4 regions of the Streptococcus sp. E17BB genome follow, and region 2 is predicted to be linked to each of the others. Evidence: predicted binding sites of a transcription regulator. Region 2 holds the regulator's gene; each other region holds the start of a gene.
What was found. Region 2 encodes Rex, which represses fermentation and respiration genes when NADH is low (regulators of the CRP and FNR family bind a similar motif). Its sites were predicted from a motif close to TTGTGAANTANTTCACAA; they were not measured.
Positions count from the first base shown of each region.

Region 1: the regulator Rex is predicted to act here: its motif matches at 2,254-2,271, upstream of pflB (formate C-acetyltransferase).
Region 3: the regulator Rex is predicted to act here: its motif matches at 1,809-1,826, upstream of adhE (bifunctional acetaldehyde-CoA/alcohol dehydrogenase).
Region 4: the regulator Rex is predicted to act here: its motif matches at 2,316-2,333, upstream of ACERC7_RS03475 (formate/nitrite transporter family protein).

Region 1 covers NZ_JBGTZC010000019.1:15,823-20,369, reverse strand. Annotated here, with positions in the region: gene pflB (formate C-acetyltransferase) at 1-2,226, opposite strand, end outside; gene dinB (DNA polymerase IV) at 2,434-3,537, shown strand; gene ACERC7_RS06040 (ATP-dependent RecD-like DNA helicase) at 3,875-4,547, opposite strand, start outside.
Region 2 covers NZ_JBGTZC010000015.1:11,706-16,252, reverse strand. Annotated here, with positions in the region: gene ACERC7_RS05085 (hypothetical protein) at 1-580, opposite strand, end outside; gene ACERC7_RS05080 (hypothetical protein) at 637-1,020, opposite strand; gene ACERC7_RS05075 (Rgg/GadR/MutR family transcriptional regulator) at 1,326-2,195, opposite strand; gene ACERC7_RS05070 (redox-sensing transcriptional repressor Rex) at 2,346-2,987, shown strand; gene ACERC7_RS05065 (gamma-glutamyl-gamma-aminobutyrate hydrolase family protein) at 3,155-3,853, shown strand; gene radC (DNA repair protein RadC) at 4,083-4,547, opposite strand, start outside.
Region 3 covers NZ_JBGTZC010000027.1:10,030-14,576, forward strand. Annotated here, with positions in the region: gene ACERC7_RS07550 (SH3 domain-containing protein) at 1-85, shown strand, start outside; gene ACERC7_RS07555 (hypothetical protein) at 393-563, shown strand; gene ACERC7_RS07560 (hypothetical protein) at 650-928, shown strand; gene adhE (bifunctional acetaldehyde-CoA/alcohol dehydrogenase) at 1,928-4,547, shown strand, end outside.
Region 4 covers NZ_JBGTZC010000010.1:3,606-8,152, forward strand. Annotated here, with positions in the region: gene ppc (phosphoenolpyruvate carboxylase) at 1-2,191, shown strand, start outside; gene ACERC7_RS03475 (formate/nitrite transporter family protein) at 2,353-3,159, shown strand; gene ACERC7_RS03480 (hypothetical protein) at 3,222-4,298, opposite strand; gene ACERC7_RS03485 (kinase) at 4,331-4,547, opposite strand, start outside.

The DNA.
Region 1 (4,547 bases), on a different contig from region 2:
AACACAGTAGCCTGAGATACGAACGATAACGTCTTCACCACGCATGATGCTGTCGTAGACATCTTGTAAGTCCATAACGTTCAAGTTAACGTGCTGACCACCCTCTTCAAAGTAGGCGTCAAGGATAGTCACCAGGTTACCAACTTGCTCATCAAAGGTCTTACCAAGCGCTTTTGGAGATACCTGAGTAGTTAGTGAGATACCATCGTTAGCGTGTGAGAAGTCAAGTTTCTTGAGGGAGTTGAGGTTTTGCAACCAGCCACCACGAGATTTAGATGTTGGGTTAGCACCTGGTGGGAAGAATTCTACTTTAGATGTGTTCACTGAGCCATCTTCGTTGAGGAATACACCACGGTGAACTGGTGAGTTACCAGTTTGTTTAGAGTAAGCCACGTTTGAGGTGATGGTCAAGATTGACACAGCTGCCTCAGCATTTTTGTAGAGTTTGTGACGAGCCAAGCGAGTGTAGAAGGCTTCCATCAACCATTTTGCGATGTCATCTACACGGTCATCGTCCTCACCGTAGCGTGGGAAGTCGCCGTTCACTTCGTAGTCATAGATGAAGCCAGTTTCATCACGGATTGGTTTTACTTCAGCATATTTGATAGCAGACAGGGAATCAACAGTGTTGGCAAAGCCACAGATACCGAAGCCCATGTTAGCGCGCAGGTGAGTTGGCAAGAAGGCCATTTGCACGGCTTCGTAGTTGTACTTGTCAGTCATGTAGTGGATGATGTTCATGGCATCCACGTAAGTGTCTGTCAACCAGTCAAGAGCTTTTTCAAAGTTAGCGATAACTTCATCGTACTCAAAGATTTCTGAGTTGTTTGGCTCAACCACATCAAAGACCTTGTAGTCTTTATGCACATCGTCGTAACCGTTGTTCCAAGATGAGAGCAGAGCTTTCAACACGTTTACACGGGCACCGAAGTACTGGATGTTGTGGCGTTTTTCTTCACTTTCTGGGTCAAGTGGTGACACACAGCAAGAGATACAGCTCATTTCACCGTAACCGTCTTTAGCCATGGTGGTCACACCCTCATACTGGATAGAAGAGTGTTTGTGGCTCATGGCCATACAGTAGCGACGGAAGGCGTATGGCAACTGGTCTGACCAGAGAACGGTCAAGTTTGGCTCTGGTGAGTTACCGATGTTGTCGAGAGTGTGCAAGAAGCGGTAATCCATCTTAGTGACACGGTGACGACCGTCGTTACCCATACCAGCCATAGAAGTGGTCAAGAAGGTTGGGTCACCTGAGTAGATTTCGTCGAAGGCTTTGGTACGAGCAAATTTTACCGTACGAAGTTTAAGAACGAAATCGTCAACGAATTCTTGAATTTCGCTTTCGGTGTAAGTACCGCGAGCCAAGTCACGCTCAGAATAAATGTCAAGAACGATTGGCACACGACCGAGAGAAGTTGCTGCACCGTTAATGACACGGCAGACAGCCATGAAGGCGATGTTGACCCATTGGATAGCTTCTTTGGTGTCAAAAGCAGGGCGACGCACGTCAAGACCGTAAAGGTCACCGAGTTTCACCACGTCTTGCAAGGCTTGGTACTGGAGGTTAATTTCTTCACGAAGACGAGTTGATTCTTCATAGATTTCTGTGATGGCGTTCCAGTCGTTAACTTTTTCTTGCATGAGGTAGTCTGCACCGTAGAGGGCAAGACGAGCATACATACCGATGATACGACCACGAGAGTAAGCATCTGGCAGACCTGATACGTGGTGGCTGTGACGGGCACGACGAATGTCAGCAGTGTAAGCGCGGAAGATACCGTCGTTTACTGTTGTCGCATGCTTGGTGTAAATCTCATGAAGAAGTGGGTCAGGCGTGTAACCATTCTCAATCAGAGTGGTTTCAGCCATGCGGATACCACCGCGTGGCATGAAGTTAAGTTTGAAGAGTTCATCGTTTTGGATACCGAAAATCAACTCGTTATCTTTATCGATGAAACCTGCAGGAATACCTGCGATGGAAGTAGCACGGTCGATATCCATTGGGAAACGAGTATCTTCGTAGTGTGCTTTGGTTTCTTCGATGATTTTTTTGATTTTCAAAGAACGCTCAGTCACAGGAGCAAGGAAGCTCTCGTCACCATCGTAAGGGTTGTAGTTAGCTTGAACAAAACGAGTAACGCTTGCTTTGTCACGCCAGTCAGTTCCCTTAAAGCCTTCCCAGGCTTTTTCAAAAACATCAGTGTTTGTTGTTACTTTTGCCATGTCGGTCTCCTTTTGTGTTATATTGACAAGTTTATTATATCACAACGCAAGCGTTATCAGCAAGAGAAAACAAGGATTGTGAAGAAGTTCTTTAATAATACAGTTCCAATCAGAAGTCTAACTGTACTATAAAATTGTTTTATTTGCAGAAAATCCTAGAAATCGTATAATAGTAAAGAGAACGAACGTGCCTAGAAAGGAGCAGCCATGTTGATTTTTCCACTCATCAATGACACCTCACGCAAGATTATCCACATTGATATGGATGCTTTTTTTGCGGCGGTGGAAGTGCGGGACAACCCTAGCCTGCGTGGCAAGCCTGTGATCATCGGTGCTGACCCTCGAGAAACAGGTGGACGTGGGGTGGTCTCGACCTGCTCCTACGAGGCTAGGACCTTTGGTGTCCGCTCTGCTATGTCCAGTAAAGAAGCCTATGACCGTTGCCCTCAAGCGGTCTTCATCTCTGGTAATTACAGCAAGTATCAGGAGGTTGGGCGTCAGGTGCGGGAGATTTTTGCCCGTTACACGGACAAGATTGAGCCCATGAGCATCGATGAGGCTTATCTGGATGTGACGGCTAATAAGCTGGGCATCGCATCGGCTGTTAAGATTGCCAAGATGATTCAGTACGACGTTTGGCAGGAGTTGCAGCTCACCTGCTCGGCTGGCGTGTCTTACAATAAATTTCTGGCCAAATTAGCCAGTGATTTTCAAAAGCCAGCTGGCTTGACCTTGATTTTGCCTGAGGAGGCAGAAGGGTTTCTAGCTGATTTGCCCATTGAAAAATTTCATGGGGTTGGCAAGAAAACGGTTGAACGTCTGCATGAGATGGGAGTCTTTACAGGCAAGGATTTACAAGGGTTGTCAGAGATGGTTCTCATTGATCAGTTTGGGCGGTTTGGCTATGACCTCTATCGCAAGGCCAGAGGCATTTCCAACAGTCCGGTCAGAACCGACCGTGTTCGCAAGTCCATCGGCAGTGAGCGGACCTATGCCAAGCTCCTTTACGCTGACGAGGATATCAAAGTTGAAATCAGCAAAAATGCTAAGCGTGTGGCGGCTACTCTAGCCAAACATGGCAAACAAGGCAGAACCATCGTCCTCAAGGTGCGTTACGCAGACTTTTCCACGTTAACCAAACGCCGCACCCTAGATGAGGCGACGGCTCATTTTGAGGTGATTGAAAAAATCGCTTATGACATTTTTGATGAATTGGCGGAAAATACCTCAGGGATAAGGCTCCTGGGAGTGACTGTAACAGGCTTGGAAATAGGAACCCAAGCTTTGGAACTATTAGACGATAAAGACTAATCCCACAGCGCTTGCCGTGGGATTTGGTGTGATAGAACAAGATTAGTATGGTTAGAAATGTGAAGCTCTTAAGGGCATGCGACAGAACAGAAATCTGCTAACCGATGATAATAGAATGAAGGAACGTGTTGGTTGTAGAGATAAGTGTTGTAGATTTCGTGGGCAATCGCAGAGCGAGATATGTTGCTCGGGTTTCTGAGATGACATAGGCTTGGTCACCTTGTTCTTTTCTGGATAGGACAGCCTGTGAAGACTTGTGACAGAGGTGATTTAATCACTTTTTTTCATACTGGTTCAGGTCTCTTTTGATGGCTCATAGTTGGTAACGCCTCTTTAGTTACTTTCCAAAGAAATGCTCAATATCTGCTTCCGTCACCCCAATCATAGGGTCTATGGTCAGGAGGTTTTGCCGATTCAGGGTATAGGTTTCTAGTGTGCTGGGTGGGCTTGTTTCAAGTGTAGTGCTTTTTTTCGCTGGATGAGTGGTCTGAGGGTCTGTCACAGGGCTTGGTACTGATTGCAGCGTTTCAGTACCAGCAGTTGTCTGGTTTAGGGTGTCGGTCAGCTTGTCGGTGGTCTTGTCTGTCTCTGCTTGTTCTGCTCGGCTATTTTCCCCTAAAAAGCGCTCAACCAAGTAGGTGGCTCGCAGGCTCCCTTGAGTGCGCACAGCCTGATTGAAGGCTGCCACCTCACCCAACATGACCAGCTTGCTCTTGGCGCGTGTGATGGCCGTGTAGAGCAGGTTGCGCTGGAGCATGCGGCTGGCTCCTCGGGTAATCGGCAGGATCACAACAGGAAATTCACTGCCCTGAGACCTGTGGATGCTCATGGCGTAGGCCAGGGTGATTTTGCCCCAGTCCTTGCGGGGGTAGGTGACCTCGTTGCCCTCAAAGGCGATGGTCAGCTCGTCCTGCTTGCTATCGGTGTATTTGTCCAACTCCAGCTGAGAGATAACACCGATGTCGCCATTGAACACATTGCTTTCAGGGTCATTGACCAGGTGCAAGACC
Region 2 (4,547 bases):
TTGTAATATCCAAGACTTTAAAATACAAGAGACAATTTATAAAAACACCCAAAGCCATCCATAATGAAAAGAAAATTAAATAAGATAATTTGCCTGAAAAGAAATGGTCTAATAGGCTACCATCTAAAAAACCATGAAGGTGCCGATCTTCTAAACTTGTACCTGTGGCAATCATTAAACCAATGATTAACAGCCAAAACATAAAAAGATAGATTGAACTAGCTAGTAAGCCAAGCTGGATTTTCAAAAATTTTCTCATCTTATGATAGGTCGTATTTTTTCCGATACCTAATCTGATGAACTTGTCTTTCAAGCTAGCATAATCATAACCCATCAACACGATGAGCAAAACTAGAAATTCCACATTTTTCATATTAAAATCAAAGAGACGATTCTCCACGCTTAACATAGATTGAAGAATCTCATTTTTGATTTTCAAACCGTCAAAATTAGCCAAATCAGGGGCATTAGGGTTAAAGGTTAAGTAATGGATGACAGGTTCTTTAAAGCTCAAGGCAAGAAAGAAAAAACCAATTGTAACATACACCCATTTGTAACGAGCGAGTTTCCAATAAAACATCGTAGCCTCCGATATAATAAAAATAGAAAAACGGAGTTGGAAGTTATGATGCGATCTTAGTTTGGAGACCAGCTACCTGTAATATAAGCTGGACCATCCCAAGGATTCTCACGAGCCATATCAAGAGCATAGATGTAACCAGCAGTCGCCCAGTTAGCATGCTCCGTACGATCCCCACACCAAGTTTTATAAACATCACTACGAGCTTCACCATTAGAGTTTACTAGAACATGTTTAACTCTAATCCCCATACCAGCACTATCCTCTAGGTTTTGAATATAGGGATAATTTGCATGATCTTTTTGAACGTAGTAAGTTCTGGCATAATCCCTTGTTATTGTGAAACGGTGAAAGTAACCGATTTGTTTCGCTTCTACAATACCAGCTAAGCTCAGTCCCAAAAGAGACATGGCAACAAGTGTTTTAATAAGTTTTTTCATCTGTACAAAGATAAGATTGTGTTAGAGTTTATCAGCAACTCCGCTTTTCCTTAATTCCATTTTAACACTATTTATTAGCCAAACGAAAAAATCGCATATTTGAAATTTTATAGATGAAAAATTTCAAATATGCGATTTTTAACCATCACCCTAAAACCATTGTACAATGTATATAGTATATAAATAAAAATCATTAGTCAGGTGAACCAACATGAGTTTTAAAAACTTCTTTGCCTTAGTTACTCTAGGCGGTATCACACTAAATATTGCAATCATCCGTCCAGCTTCTACACGACCTACTCCATCTAATCAGTGGTTTTATCGTAGATAGTTAAGAGTTGCTCTAATTTTAGATGTAAAATTCCTAATAATTCGGGATTTTTCAAAATCACCAAAGCATCCAGGTAAGCTTTAAGGTCTTCTAGGTCAATCGTTCCGAGGACACTATACTTGTAAAACTGTTCTAAAAACTCTGACATAACTGAGATAAACACATCTTCATAATCCAAGACTTTTCTCAACTCTGACATAAAGTACTCAATTAGAGACAGTTCCTTGCGCTCCAATAATGTTGAAACGATATTTAATAAAGCGAATTTATACATCCTCTTATTATTATGTAAGGAGTGATAAAGAATCGACCGTTTAATCAAAGCTCTTCCTAAAAAAATAATGTCTGAAACATCTAAGACCGATACGGTATTCGTAAACAGGTAGAGTTCAAAAGCTGTCCACTGTTCAACATCATAGAGATAGGTCGTCAACAGCTCAATGTCTTCTTCGAAAATCTTTCTTGATGGATCAAGTGAAAAAATAGCGTTTTTGACCATAACTTGCAGTAACCTTTGGTGAATGTTATCATTATCCAATTCCGCTAATAAAGCTTCAAGAGCAAGGAGGTCTTTTTCAAAAAAAGCTTGGCTAAGACGATGGCCAAAAATCATAAAAGGTCTATCTTTGTAGCCATTCAAAGCATGACCAAATTCAGCAAATGTCATGTTTATGCCCTCGACTGCCTGCAATAGACGATCTGCTGATAACATGCATTGCCCCTGCTCAAATTTTGATAACTGCGAAGCTGTCAGATTGCCTCTTGCAACATCTTTTTGCTTGACACCTCGCGCTAAACGCAACTCTTTATAAAATTCTCCTAATTCTTTTTGTCTATTGTTCACTATAAAATTATCTCTCTTTGTTCACTTTGTTTTAGTGTACCATAAAAACAGGCTAACATCAATCACTAATACAACTTTGTGAATTTTAACGTTGCTTTTTTCACAAACTTTATTTATAATAGGACATAGATTATGTTTAAGGAGCTTGTGATGTCAGATAAGACGATTCCAAATGCGACAGCTAAGCGACTGTCTCTGTATTACCGTATTTTCAAACGATTTAATGCTGAAAAAATCGAACGCGCCAACTCTAAGCAAATTGCCGAAGCTATGGGGATTGACTCTGCGACTGTCCGCCGTGATTTCTCTTACTTTGGTGAACTGGGACGCCGTGGTTTTGGCTATGATGTCAAAAAATTGACCGATTTCTTTGCAGATATTCTCAACGACAAGGCCGTGACAAACGTGTTGATTGTCGGTGTTGGAAATATCGGTAGGGCTCTCTTGCACTACCGTTTCCATGACCGCAACAAGATGAAAATTACCATGGCATTTGATACCGACGAGAATCCCATAGTCGGAGGAACCATTGGTGACCATGTTCCGATTTACGGGATTTCAGACATCAAAAAACATCTGATGGGCACAGATATTGAGACTGCTATTTTGACTGTTCCAAGTGTGAAGTCACAAGAAATTGCAGATATTTTAGTCGATGCTGGTATTAAAGGCATCCTGTCTTTCTCACCAGTTAATCTCGATGTCCCTGATGACGTGATTGTCCAGTATGTGGACTTAACGAGCGAACTTCAAACCTTGCTCTACTTTATGAACCGTCAAAAAGAGAGTTAAGCCTATCCTGACAAAAGGAGTGTGACGCCTATCACCCCAAGACTGATAAGAGCGTCCTACTCCTTTTTAGTTTATATTTTCCTATCACTGTTATCATAAATCGCTATTTTACAGACGTCAACTCTTATGCTATACTGGACAAATAACTCACAAGATAAGGATAATTTATGACAAAACCTCTCATCGGTATTTTTGCCAATCAACGCCTCAACACCGCACTTGATAATATTCCGTGGACCTATGTCCCAACAGGATTTGCTAAAGGGGTTGAAAAAGTTGGCGGTATTCCTCTCGTCTTTCCAATGACCACACAAGACGATCTTCTATCAACTTATGTGCAGTTGGTTGATAAACTCATTCTCATCGGTGGGCAAAATATTGACCCTAAATTCTACGGGCAAGAAAAAGATGCCTTTGAAGATGACTACAGTTTGGAACGTGACCTCTGCGAGTTGAAAATCATCGCGTTAGCCAGACAACACCAGAAACCTCTGTTTACGGTTTGCCGTGGTACTCAACTGGTCAATGTCGCTCTTGGTGGCAATCTCCATCAAGATATTGTTAGCCACTGGCAAAGTGACTTACCTCATGTCAAGACACACCAGATTGCGATTGAACAGGATTCTTTGCTGGGCAAGGTCTATGGGCAACGTGCGCACATCAATTCTTATCATCGTCAAGCCATTGACAGACTCGCCGATGGCTTACGCGTGGTGGCACGTGCTGTGGATGACCAAACCATCGAAGCTGTCGAGTCTAGCCTGCCGAATTTCCGTTTCCTAGGCGTCCAGTGGCACCCCGAGTTGCTGCACGAGGTCAGCCAAGAAGACGAGCGGTTGTTTGATTACGTCGTTAACCAATTATAAATACCTGTGACTGGATTATCTATTCAGTCACATTTTTTTCAATGGCAGTTAGATTAGTCAAGATAAAAAAGCGTAAGGATCATGACTTAACAGCCTTATTGACTACTTTTACTGGCTATTACGTCTGATTTCCTTCCAGATTTTAGGGATGAGACTTGACAGTTGAAGAATACCAACCACTTTGAAAGGTTATCATGATAAGACTAACTAGGTTCAGAAGGTTTCTTGTTTAGTTTAAAACATCTCCTTCTTCTCTAAAGCTATAATACTGTCGTTTACCCACAATCAAATGATCTAGTAGAATAACCCCCAAATCATCACAGCAGCGTTTTAATTTTTGGGTGAATTGTTTGTCCTCAGGACTAGGTGTGCAGACACCGGATGGGTGATTGTGAATAACAATTACTGACGTCGCCATGCTACGGCAAGCATGGTAGAGAATTTCCCTCGGCTCAGCAACGGAACGCCTCACACCACCAATAAAAACGGTCTCGCGATGGATAATCTTATTTTGACTGTCCAGATAAAGAGCTACTAAATGCTCCTGCTTCTTATCTCCTAGCTCTGCCATCATTTTCTTAGCTAACCGTTGACTGCTGAGAACACGATCTAGGCGAGTAAATTCAGCATCTTTGATGCGGCTAGCAAGCTCGATAATCGCCTTGATTTCAATCGCTTTGACTTGCCCGATGCC
Region 3 (4,547 bases), on a different contig from region 2:
GTCGGAAGATAAAGGACAAGATGATTTGAAATGGTATGAACCTAAGGTATTTAATGACCAGGCAAGTGTTAAGGTTAACAAATAAAATCATTCCAATACCTCAGATGACTACCACGTCCATGTCTATACGACCTATGAAGACAAAGTAACTATTGGGACAGACCTCGGTAAGATTAAATTATCATCATCTAGCGGGAGTTATAAGGAAAAAAACCAACAATTTGCAGGTAAATTATTTAATGTAATTGGTGACTATGTAGCAAACGAGCATATGTTATCGCCTCTCGTTTCAGCAATTAAACATATCGAAGATAAGGGGTATCAAGTTGGTTTCAAACTTTCTGATGTTCGTACAAATAAAGGAATTGAGTATAATGCCAATAAACGCTTCTATGAGTGCTAGTACCATTAAAGCACCATTTCTAGTCAGCTTAGCAGAGCAATATCCTGAGAAGATTGCAGAGCACCGTACAGTTATGGAGGCTGTTGCTAAGCAATCGAGCAAGGGGCTATGCTCAATTGCACGAGAACTATGGTCAAGCGGTTATACATCACTGGGCTGATCAATCAGGTATTAGTCGTGATCGCATTAGTCGCCGATGTCCAGATTTGACTCCAAAAGAACTCCATGCTCTTTGGGAAAGCAACTATGAGTACATCCAAGAGGGGGGCTCATGGTAAACAGATTGGTGCCATGTTTGAGACACCAAATCTATCACCGATTAAGTCTGTTTTAGGACAAACTTACAAAACCCAGAGCAAGGCGGGATGGATTGGAGACTTGGACTATCAAGCAGCTAATGATGCGGGCATCATCTATACAACAAAAGGTGATTACATTGTCTCCATCATGTCTAATAGTTATGGTAATTTAGGACTTTTGAATCCATTGGTTAAATCCTTAGATCAATTCCATCAAAATCTATAGTTCATTTTATTGCGATTTATCACAGTCTTAACCCAGATGAAACTTGGTCGCTGTTCTCTTCATCCTGCTTTTGATTTTTACTTCTCAGTTCATAACTAATTTTCCAAACAGAAAATTTGTCATAAAAAAGAGTAATGACGGGAATTTTTAGAAGGCTACAATCGCTTCGAGTTATCACAACAGCGAAACTTCAATAAAGTAAACTAAGTAACTAATCTATCTTTTAAATTTTTATTCTACACCGTAAGGCATAAATAAGCATAATATCCTAGAGGGAATCAAAAAACGATTAGATTTATAGGCTTAGCAGACAAAATAAAGAAATTGTGATAAAAAATTTGAAAATAGTAGTTCTACCACTCCTTGATGACCTGGTCAAGAAGTAGATGACATAAAATTTTAGTGATAATGTCAACTGATTTGAATGATGGTTACTAGGAAATTAAGCTCTTTATTAACCGTATTAGACTGATTACACCTAAGCCTGAGAGAGGATAAATTTTATCCTCTCTTATTTTATGTTTATGGCTAGAAACCATAAAAGTACACCAAAGTTATTTTTTTGACCTAATTTTAGGTGTGTAGTCCATAATTCCTAAGATGGATTCACCCACTATAGCCTTGGTCTTACGAGCTTTAAACATTAAAAGTAACGATAAGGTATTAAACCTGTCCAGCAACAGGGAAGTCCTTATCGTTTTTTCTGTGCTTCGGAGAATAAAAGTTTGCTAGGCAGGAATTGCTTGAGAACGTTCAAAAACTGGGTAGTAATGATTTAGATAATTTATTGACTTGATATAAAAACTTGATTTTTTTAAAGGAAAGGTGTAAACTATATCAGTAAGCGTTTTCTTGTTCAAAATAAAAAACTCGTTGACTTTTGTTAAAAAAATCACAAAAAGGGTTTACAAATGAATGGAAAAGTTGTATAATGAACATGTAAAACAAATGTGAAAAAATTAACAAGAAAAAATCTTGTTAAACAGAGGAGGAAAACCCATGGCTGAAAAATCAGTTAAACCAGAAGACAAAGCACTTAAAGCTCAAGTTCACGTGGATGAGTTGGTGCAAAAAGGTTTTGTTGCGCTTGATGCTTTCCGTCAACTGAACCAAGAACAGGTTGACTACATTGTGGCAAAAGCATCTGTTGCTGCCCTTGATGCGCACGGTATCTTGGCACAACATGCTTACGAAGAAACAGGACGTGGTGTTTTTGAAGATAAGGCCACCAAAAACCTCTTTGCCTGTGAGCACGTGGTCAACAACATGCGTGGTGTGAAAACTGTTGGAGTTATCTCAGATGATCCAATCACAGGTATCACACAAATTGCTGAGCCAGTTGGTGTAGTCTGCGGTGTTACCCCAACAACCAACCCGACCTCAACCACTATCTTCAAATCTCTGATTGCCCTGAAAACCCGTAACCCAATCGTCTTTGGTTTCCACCCATCAGCTCAAGAATCATCAGCTCATGCGGCGCAAATCGTGCGTGACGCAGCGATTGCAGCAGGTGCTCCTGAAAACTGTATTCAATGGATTACTGAACCTTCTATGGAAGCAACAGCAGCTCTGATGAACCACGACGGTATCGCAACCATCCTTGCGACCGGTGGTAACGCCATGGTGCGTGCCGCTTACTCATGTGGTAAACCAGCGCTCGGTGTTGGTGCAGGTAATGTCCCAGCTTATGTGGAAAAATCAGCTGACATCAAACAAGCTGTACATGACATCGTGATGTCTAAGTCCTTTGACAACGGTATGGTTTGTGCGTCTGAGCAAGCTGTTATTATCGACAAAGAGATCTACGATGACTTTGTAGACGAATTCAAATCTTACCACACCTACTTTGTTAACAAGAAAGAAAAAGCCCTCCTTGAAGAGTTCTGCTTCGGCGTGAAAGCCAACAGCAAAAACTGTGCAGGTGCAAAACTCAATGCCAACATCGTTGGTAAACCAGCAGAATGGATTGCAGAGCAAGCAGGTTTCAAAGTACCAGAAGGTACCAACATCTTAGCGGCAGAATGTGCTGAAGTTGGTGAAAACGAGCCACTTACTCGTGAAAAACTCTCTCCAGTTATCGCTGTTTTGAAAGCAGAAGACACCGAAGATGGTCTTGAAAAAGCCCGTCAAATGGTTGAATTCCACGGTCTTGGTCACTCTGCGGCGATCCATACTAAGGACGAAGCTCTTGCCAAAGAATTTGGTACCCGTGTGCGTGCCATGCGTGTTATCTGGAACTCTCCATCTACTTTCGGTGGTATCGGGGACGTTTACAACGCCTTTATTCCATCATTGACCCTTGGTTGTGGTTCTTACGGTCGCAACTCAGTTGGTGACAACGTGAGTGCTGTCAACCTCCTCAACATCAAGAAAGTCGGAAAACGGAGAAACAACATGCAATGGTTCAAAGTACCTTCTAAGATTTACTTCGAGCGCAATTCTATTCAATACCTGCAAACTGCAGAAGGTCTTGAGCGTGTCATGATTGTGACAGACAAGTCCATCGAAAAACTAGGGTTTGTGCAACGTGTGATTGACCAGCTCAACCTGCGTTCTAACAAAGTGACGGTTCAAGTCTTCTCAGATGTTGAGCCAGATCCAGACATCACCACTGTTCGTCGTGGTGCCGAAGTGATGCGTGCCTTTGAGCCAGATACCATTATCGCTTTAGGTGGTGGTTCTCCAATGGACGCTGCGAAAATCATGTGGCTCTTCTACGAGCAACCAGAAGTGGACTTCCGTGATCTGGTTCAAAAATTCATGGACATCCGTAAACGTGCCTTCCGCTTCCCATCATTGGGTGCAAAAGCTAAGTACATCGGTATCCCAACTACATCTGGTACTGGTTCAGAAGTAACGCCATTTGCGGTTGTGTCTGACAAAGCCAATAACCGCAAGTACCCATTGGCGGACTACTCATTGACACCAACTATTGCCATTGTGGATCCAGCTCTTGTAGAGACTGTACCAGGTTTTATCGCAGCAGATACCGGTATGGACGTCTTGACCCACGCGACAGAAGCTTATACCTCAAACTTTGCCAACGACTACACAGACGGTCTCGCTCTTCAAGCCATCAAGTTAGTCTTTGAATACCTTGAAAAATCAGTCAATGATTTTGACAGCGAAGCGCGCGAGAAAATGCACAATGCTTCCACCATGGCTGGTATGGCCTTTGCTAACGCCTTCCTTGGCATGAGCCACTCTATGGCGCACAAGATTGGCGGACGCTTCCACACCGTACACGGTCGGACAAACGCCATCCTCTTGCCATACGTTATCCGCTACAATGGTACTCGCCCATCTAAGACGACAACATGGCCGAAGTACAACTACTGGAAAGCGGATGTGAAATTCCAAGAAATCGCTCGTATGCTTGGTTTGCCATGCGCTACACCGGAAGAAGCGGTTGAGGCTTACGCTAAAGCTGTGTATGACCTCGGTGTGCGTGTCGGTATCAAGATGAACCTACGTGACCAAGGTGTCGACGAGAAAGAACTCAAGAAATACTCTCGTGAATTGGCTCTTCTGGCTTACGAAGACCAATGTTCACCAGCTAACCCACGCTTGCCAATGGTTGACCACATGCAAGAAATCATCGAAGACGCCTACTACGGCT
Region 4 (4,547 bases), on a different contig from region 2:
CAACCAAGACAAGTGGCTAGCTGATCTTCGTCGCCATATCGAGCTGATCATGCAGTCAGACATTATCCGAGAGAAAAAGCTCAAGGTTAAAAACGAAATCAGCAATGTAACGGAGTACTACAACCAATCATTGATTCAAGCCATCACTAGTCTGGTGGGGCAGTACAAGGCACTGGCAGCTGATAGAGGCATTGAACTGGATAACCCTAAGCCGATCACGATGGGGATGTGGCTCGGCGGGGATCGTGATGGCAATCCGTTTGTGACAGCTGATACGCTTCGCTTGTCTGCCACAACACAAGCCGAGGTAATTTTAAACTATTATTTGGATAAAATCGCCAGCCTTTACAAAATTTTCTCACTGTCAACGAACTACGTGGGGGCTTCCGCCGTCTTGCAGGCCATGGCAGAGCTGTCGACAGACTCATCAGAGTTCCGTGAAAAAGAACTTTACCGTCGTGCCTTGACCTATATTGAGAAAAAGTTGGTCAATACTCTTGCTTACTTGTTAGACCAGGGAGAGGCGTCGCCGCGTTATGAGACGTCTGATGCCTTTCAGCGAGACTTAGTGATTTTGAAAGAATCGCTGCAGGCTCACGGGGGAGTAACCCTTGTAGACGGTGACTTTTCAGAACTTTTGCAGGCTGTGGAGATTTTTGGCTTTTATCTCGCCTCCATCGATATGCGTCAAGACTCATCAATCAATGAAGCATGCGTAGCAGAGCTGCTCCGCTCGGCCAATATCGAGTCAGACTATACCGCTCTGTCTGAGGAGGATAAATGTCGGGTCTTGCTTTATCAGTTGGAACACGATCCGCGTCTTTTGTCTGCGACCAATCAAGAAAAGTCTGACCTACTCATTTCGGAACTAGCCATCTACCAAACAGCTCGCGAGCTCAAAGATAAGATGGGTGAGGACATTATTAAACAACACATCATTTCGCACTCAGAAAGCGTCTCGGATTTGCTAGAACTTGCTGTGCTGTTAAAAGAAGTTGGTTTGGTCGATAAGGCTTTTGCCCGTATTCAGATTGTACCGCTTTTTGAAACCATCGAGGATTTGGACAATGCTGGCGACATCATGCGACGTTACCTGTCCCTAGATGTGGCTAAGACTTGGATTGCAGGAAACAAGGGCTATCAAGAAATCATGTTGGGCTACTCTGATTCCAACAAGGATGGTGGCTATCTTGCCTCAGGTTGGACGCTCTACAAGGCGCAAAATGAACTGACTCAAATTGGAGATGCTCACGGGGTTGCTATCACCTTCTTCCACGGTCGCGGTGGAACTGTTGGTCGTGGCGGTGGACCATCCTATGATGCCATCACCTCACAACCCTTTGGGTCGATAAAAGATCGTATTCGGGTCACTGAGCAAGGTGAAGTGATCGGCAATAAGTACGGCAATAAAGACACTGCCTACTACAACCTGGAAATGTTACTGTCTGCGACCTTGAATCGTATGGTGACGCAGATGATTACGGATGAAACACAGATTGACAATTACCGTGATACGATGGACGAGATTGTGACAGACAGTTACGATAGCTATCGTGATTTGGTGTTTGGACATGAGCATTTTTACGAGTATTTCTTTGCGGCTAGTCCGATTCGTGAGGTTTCAAGCCTCAATATCGGGTCTCGTCCTGCGGCGCGTAAGACCATCACTGATATTTCTGGCTTGCGTGCTATTCCTTGGGTCTTTTCTTGGTCACAGAACCGAGTCATGTTGCCAGGTTGGTATGGGGTTGGTTCTAGCTTTAAACGCTTTATTGACAAAGACCCTAGCCATCTGTCTAAACTGCAAGACATGTATCAAAAATGGCCCTTCTTTAACTCACTGTTGTCAAATGTTGACATGGTTTTATCCAAATCCAACATGAACATCGCCTTCCAGTATGCTCAGATGTGTGAGTCTCCTGAGGTGCGTGAGGTCTTCAATCTGATTTTGGACGAGTGGCAGTTGACCAAGGACATGATTTTAGCGATTGAGCAGCATGAGGAATTGTTGGAAGATTTGCCCTTCCTCAAGGCGAGTTTAGACTACCGCCTCCCTTACTTCAATGTCCTCAATTATGTCCAAATCGAGTTGATTAAACGTCTCCGACGAGGGGGGCTGGATGAGACAGCGCTCAAGCAGATCCATACGACCATCAATGGCATTGCGACAGGGCTTAGAAACTCAGGCTAAATAATTTTCTCTTAGCAAGTCCTATTTTTCTCTCGTGATGGTTTAGCGAATCGCTTTCAGTATAATTTCTTCTTTTTCTGCTAAAAAGGCTTACTATTTGGCATAATTTTTGCTATACTAGGTATTGTGAAAAAAATGATAAAGAAAACGAGGGCTGTAATATGGCAGAACATCAGGATACACTGATTTATAACATTGACAAAAGCATTAAGAAAAAGGCTGATTTGATTGAGACCAATTTCTGGGGCTACGCCGTTCGTGCGATTATGGCAAGTGTTTACTTGGCAATTGGTCTGGCCATTTCAGCTTATACAGCGGACAAGCTCAATCATATCGTTGACGGTCTCGGGAAATTTAGCTATGCCTTGATGTTTGGCTGGTGTTTGGTTATGATTCTCTATATGAATGCAGAGCTAGGGACATCCAACATGATGTACATGACCTCAGCTGTCCATCGTAAGGTGATTCCATTCAAAACGGCCCTCAAAATTCTAGCTACCTGTATCTTCTTTAACTTTGTTGGTGCGGTTGTTATCACTTTTCTCTTATCTCTGACCACACCATTTCAAGCGGGGCATGTGGAAGCCGATAGTTATTTAATCGAGGCGGCAGTGGCCAAGTTGGCAGAAACTCCCCTGACCCAGTTTGTAGAAGGTATTTTCGCCAATATGGTTGTTAATATTGCTGTTTTCGTTTCTATGCGAATGAAGGATGATGCAGGACGTGTGATTGCTCTGATTTTCATTATCTTTATCTTTGCCTTCTTAGGCTACGAGCACGTGATCGCTAACTTCTCTCTCTTTTCCTTGTCGTTCTTCTCTTTTGGAAGTGGTATTGAGGGGATGACTGTTCTTAGCGTCTTATCTAACTTCCTCTTTGCAGCTCTGGGCAACTATGTCGGTGGAGGGATTTTAATCGGTCTCCTGTATAGCTGGTTGAGTAATAAATCAAAACTTTATGTAGACTAAAAAAATTCAGCGATTTGTTCGCTGAATTTTTATCTTGTTTCCTTTAGTGCCTGAAATCGTTGTTAGCGCGATGCTTCATCGGCATAGTCGACAGGATAGGGGTAGGTTTTTGCCAGTTTAGTAAACTGCGCTAAGGCCTGCTCCGCCTTTTTATCATTGCCAGTAACTAAGGAATGGTAGGCACAGGCAAAGACGGTGACCATCGGCTGGGATTTGCTCAGAGCGCCAATCAGCTTCCACTCCTCTTTGTCAAAAGACACACGGGTCTCCTGTTGACAGAGCAGCTCCAGATAGCTCAGCGTGATTTTCCCTAGAACCTGATAAATCTGAGAGAGGGGCTGTTGGGCAATAGCCAAGCTGTTCAGATAATCTCGTGCCTCCTCAAACTGATTCAGAGCCATCAGACGATTGACCCAGTTCAGGCTGGCGCTAAAAATGATGGGATTTGTGATGTCTTCTTTTTCTGGGATGAGAAAGAGATCTTTTGGCATGTCCTGATAGGGCACGCCTTGTGCCATCTTGGCATGAACGGCCAGTTGAGCATAAAAGTAGAGCGAGACTTTCGGGTGCTTGGCAATCGAGTAGATGTTATAGCCATCGTTGGGAAACGTCTTGCCCAGTGGGATCAAGTTTGTCAGGGCACCGATTAACCCAAAGAAAGCTAGCGTGTCCCAAAGTAGAGCAAATTGAGGAAGGAAATAAGTCAGACCATAGCAGAGTGGCAAGGTGATGAGGTTGGCCAAGCCTCCACCGAGATTATAGAGGACATAGGGGATTTTGCCCTCAACAGGTTGAGGTGGTGTCATCAAAGCCTGCCCAGCAGTTCCAGCGAGACTATGGCGAAAGAGTTTTAGTTTGCCATCAATACGCTGCCAGTGGAGATTGAGCAGGCGATAACTGAGGAAGCGATAACCTGTCAGCCAACCAAAAAAGACATGCCCAGCCTCATGAATGGCAATTTGTAAGATACCAGCCAGTAAAAAGCAGATGATTGTTAGCGGCAATAGTAGCCATCCTTGACTGGCAGGGACATCAATGGTCTGACGGCTTGTCGGTAAAAAACCTGAAATCAGCCAGCCACCGACAAATCCTAAGCCCATAAAGCTAATAAAAGCGAGTATTGATTTTAATAGTTTCATTTTTTTCCTTAATTGATGAGACAATCAGATGACTAAATCGATGTTGTCGCCACCTCTGCTAAGACGAGTTGAACAGCCTCCTCTAAACTTAGGTTTTGTGGGAGCAGGGTTTCAGGTATCTGGGGGAGGTAGTCCTTGTCGACCCACCAGCGGCGAAGGGCTTCTTCACCAAATTCAGCTGCTTTGGCTCGGGTCTGGTGCCTGCGGAGAGTCTCCTCAAAAGGTAAATCGTAGTAATAAGCGTGGAGT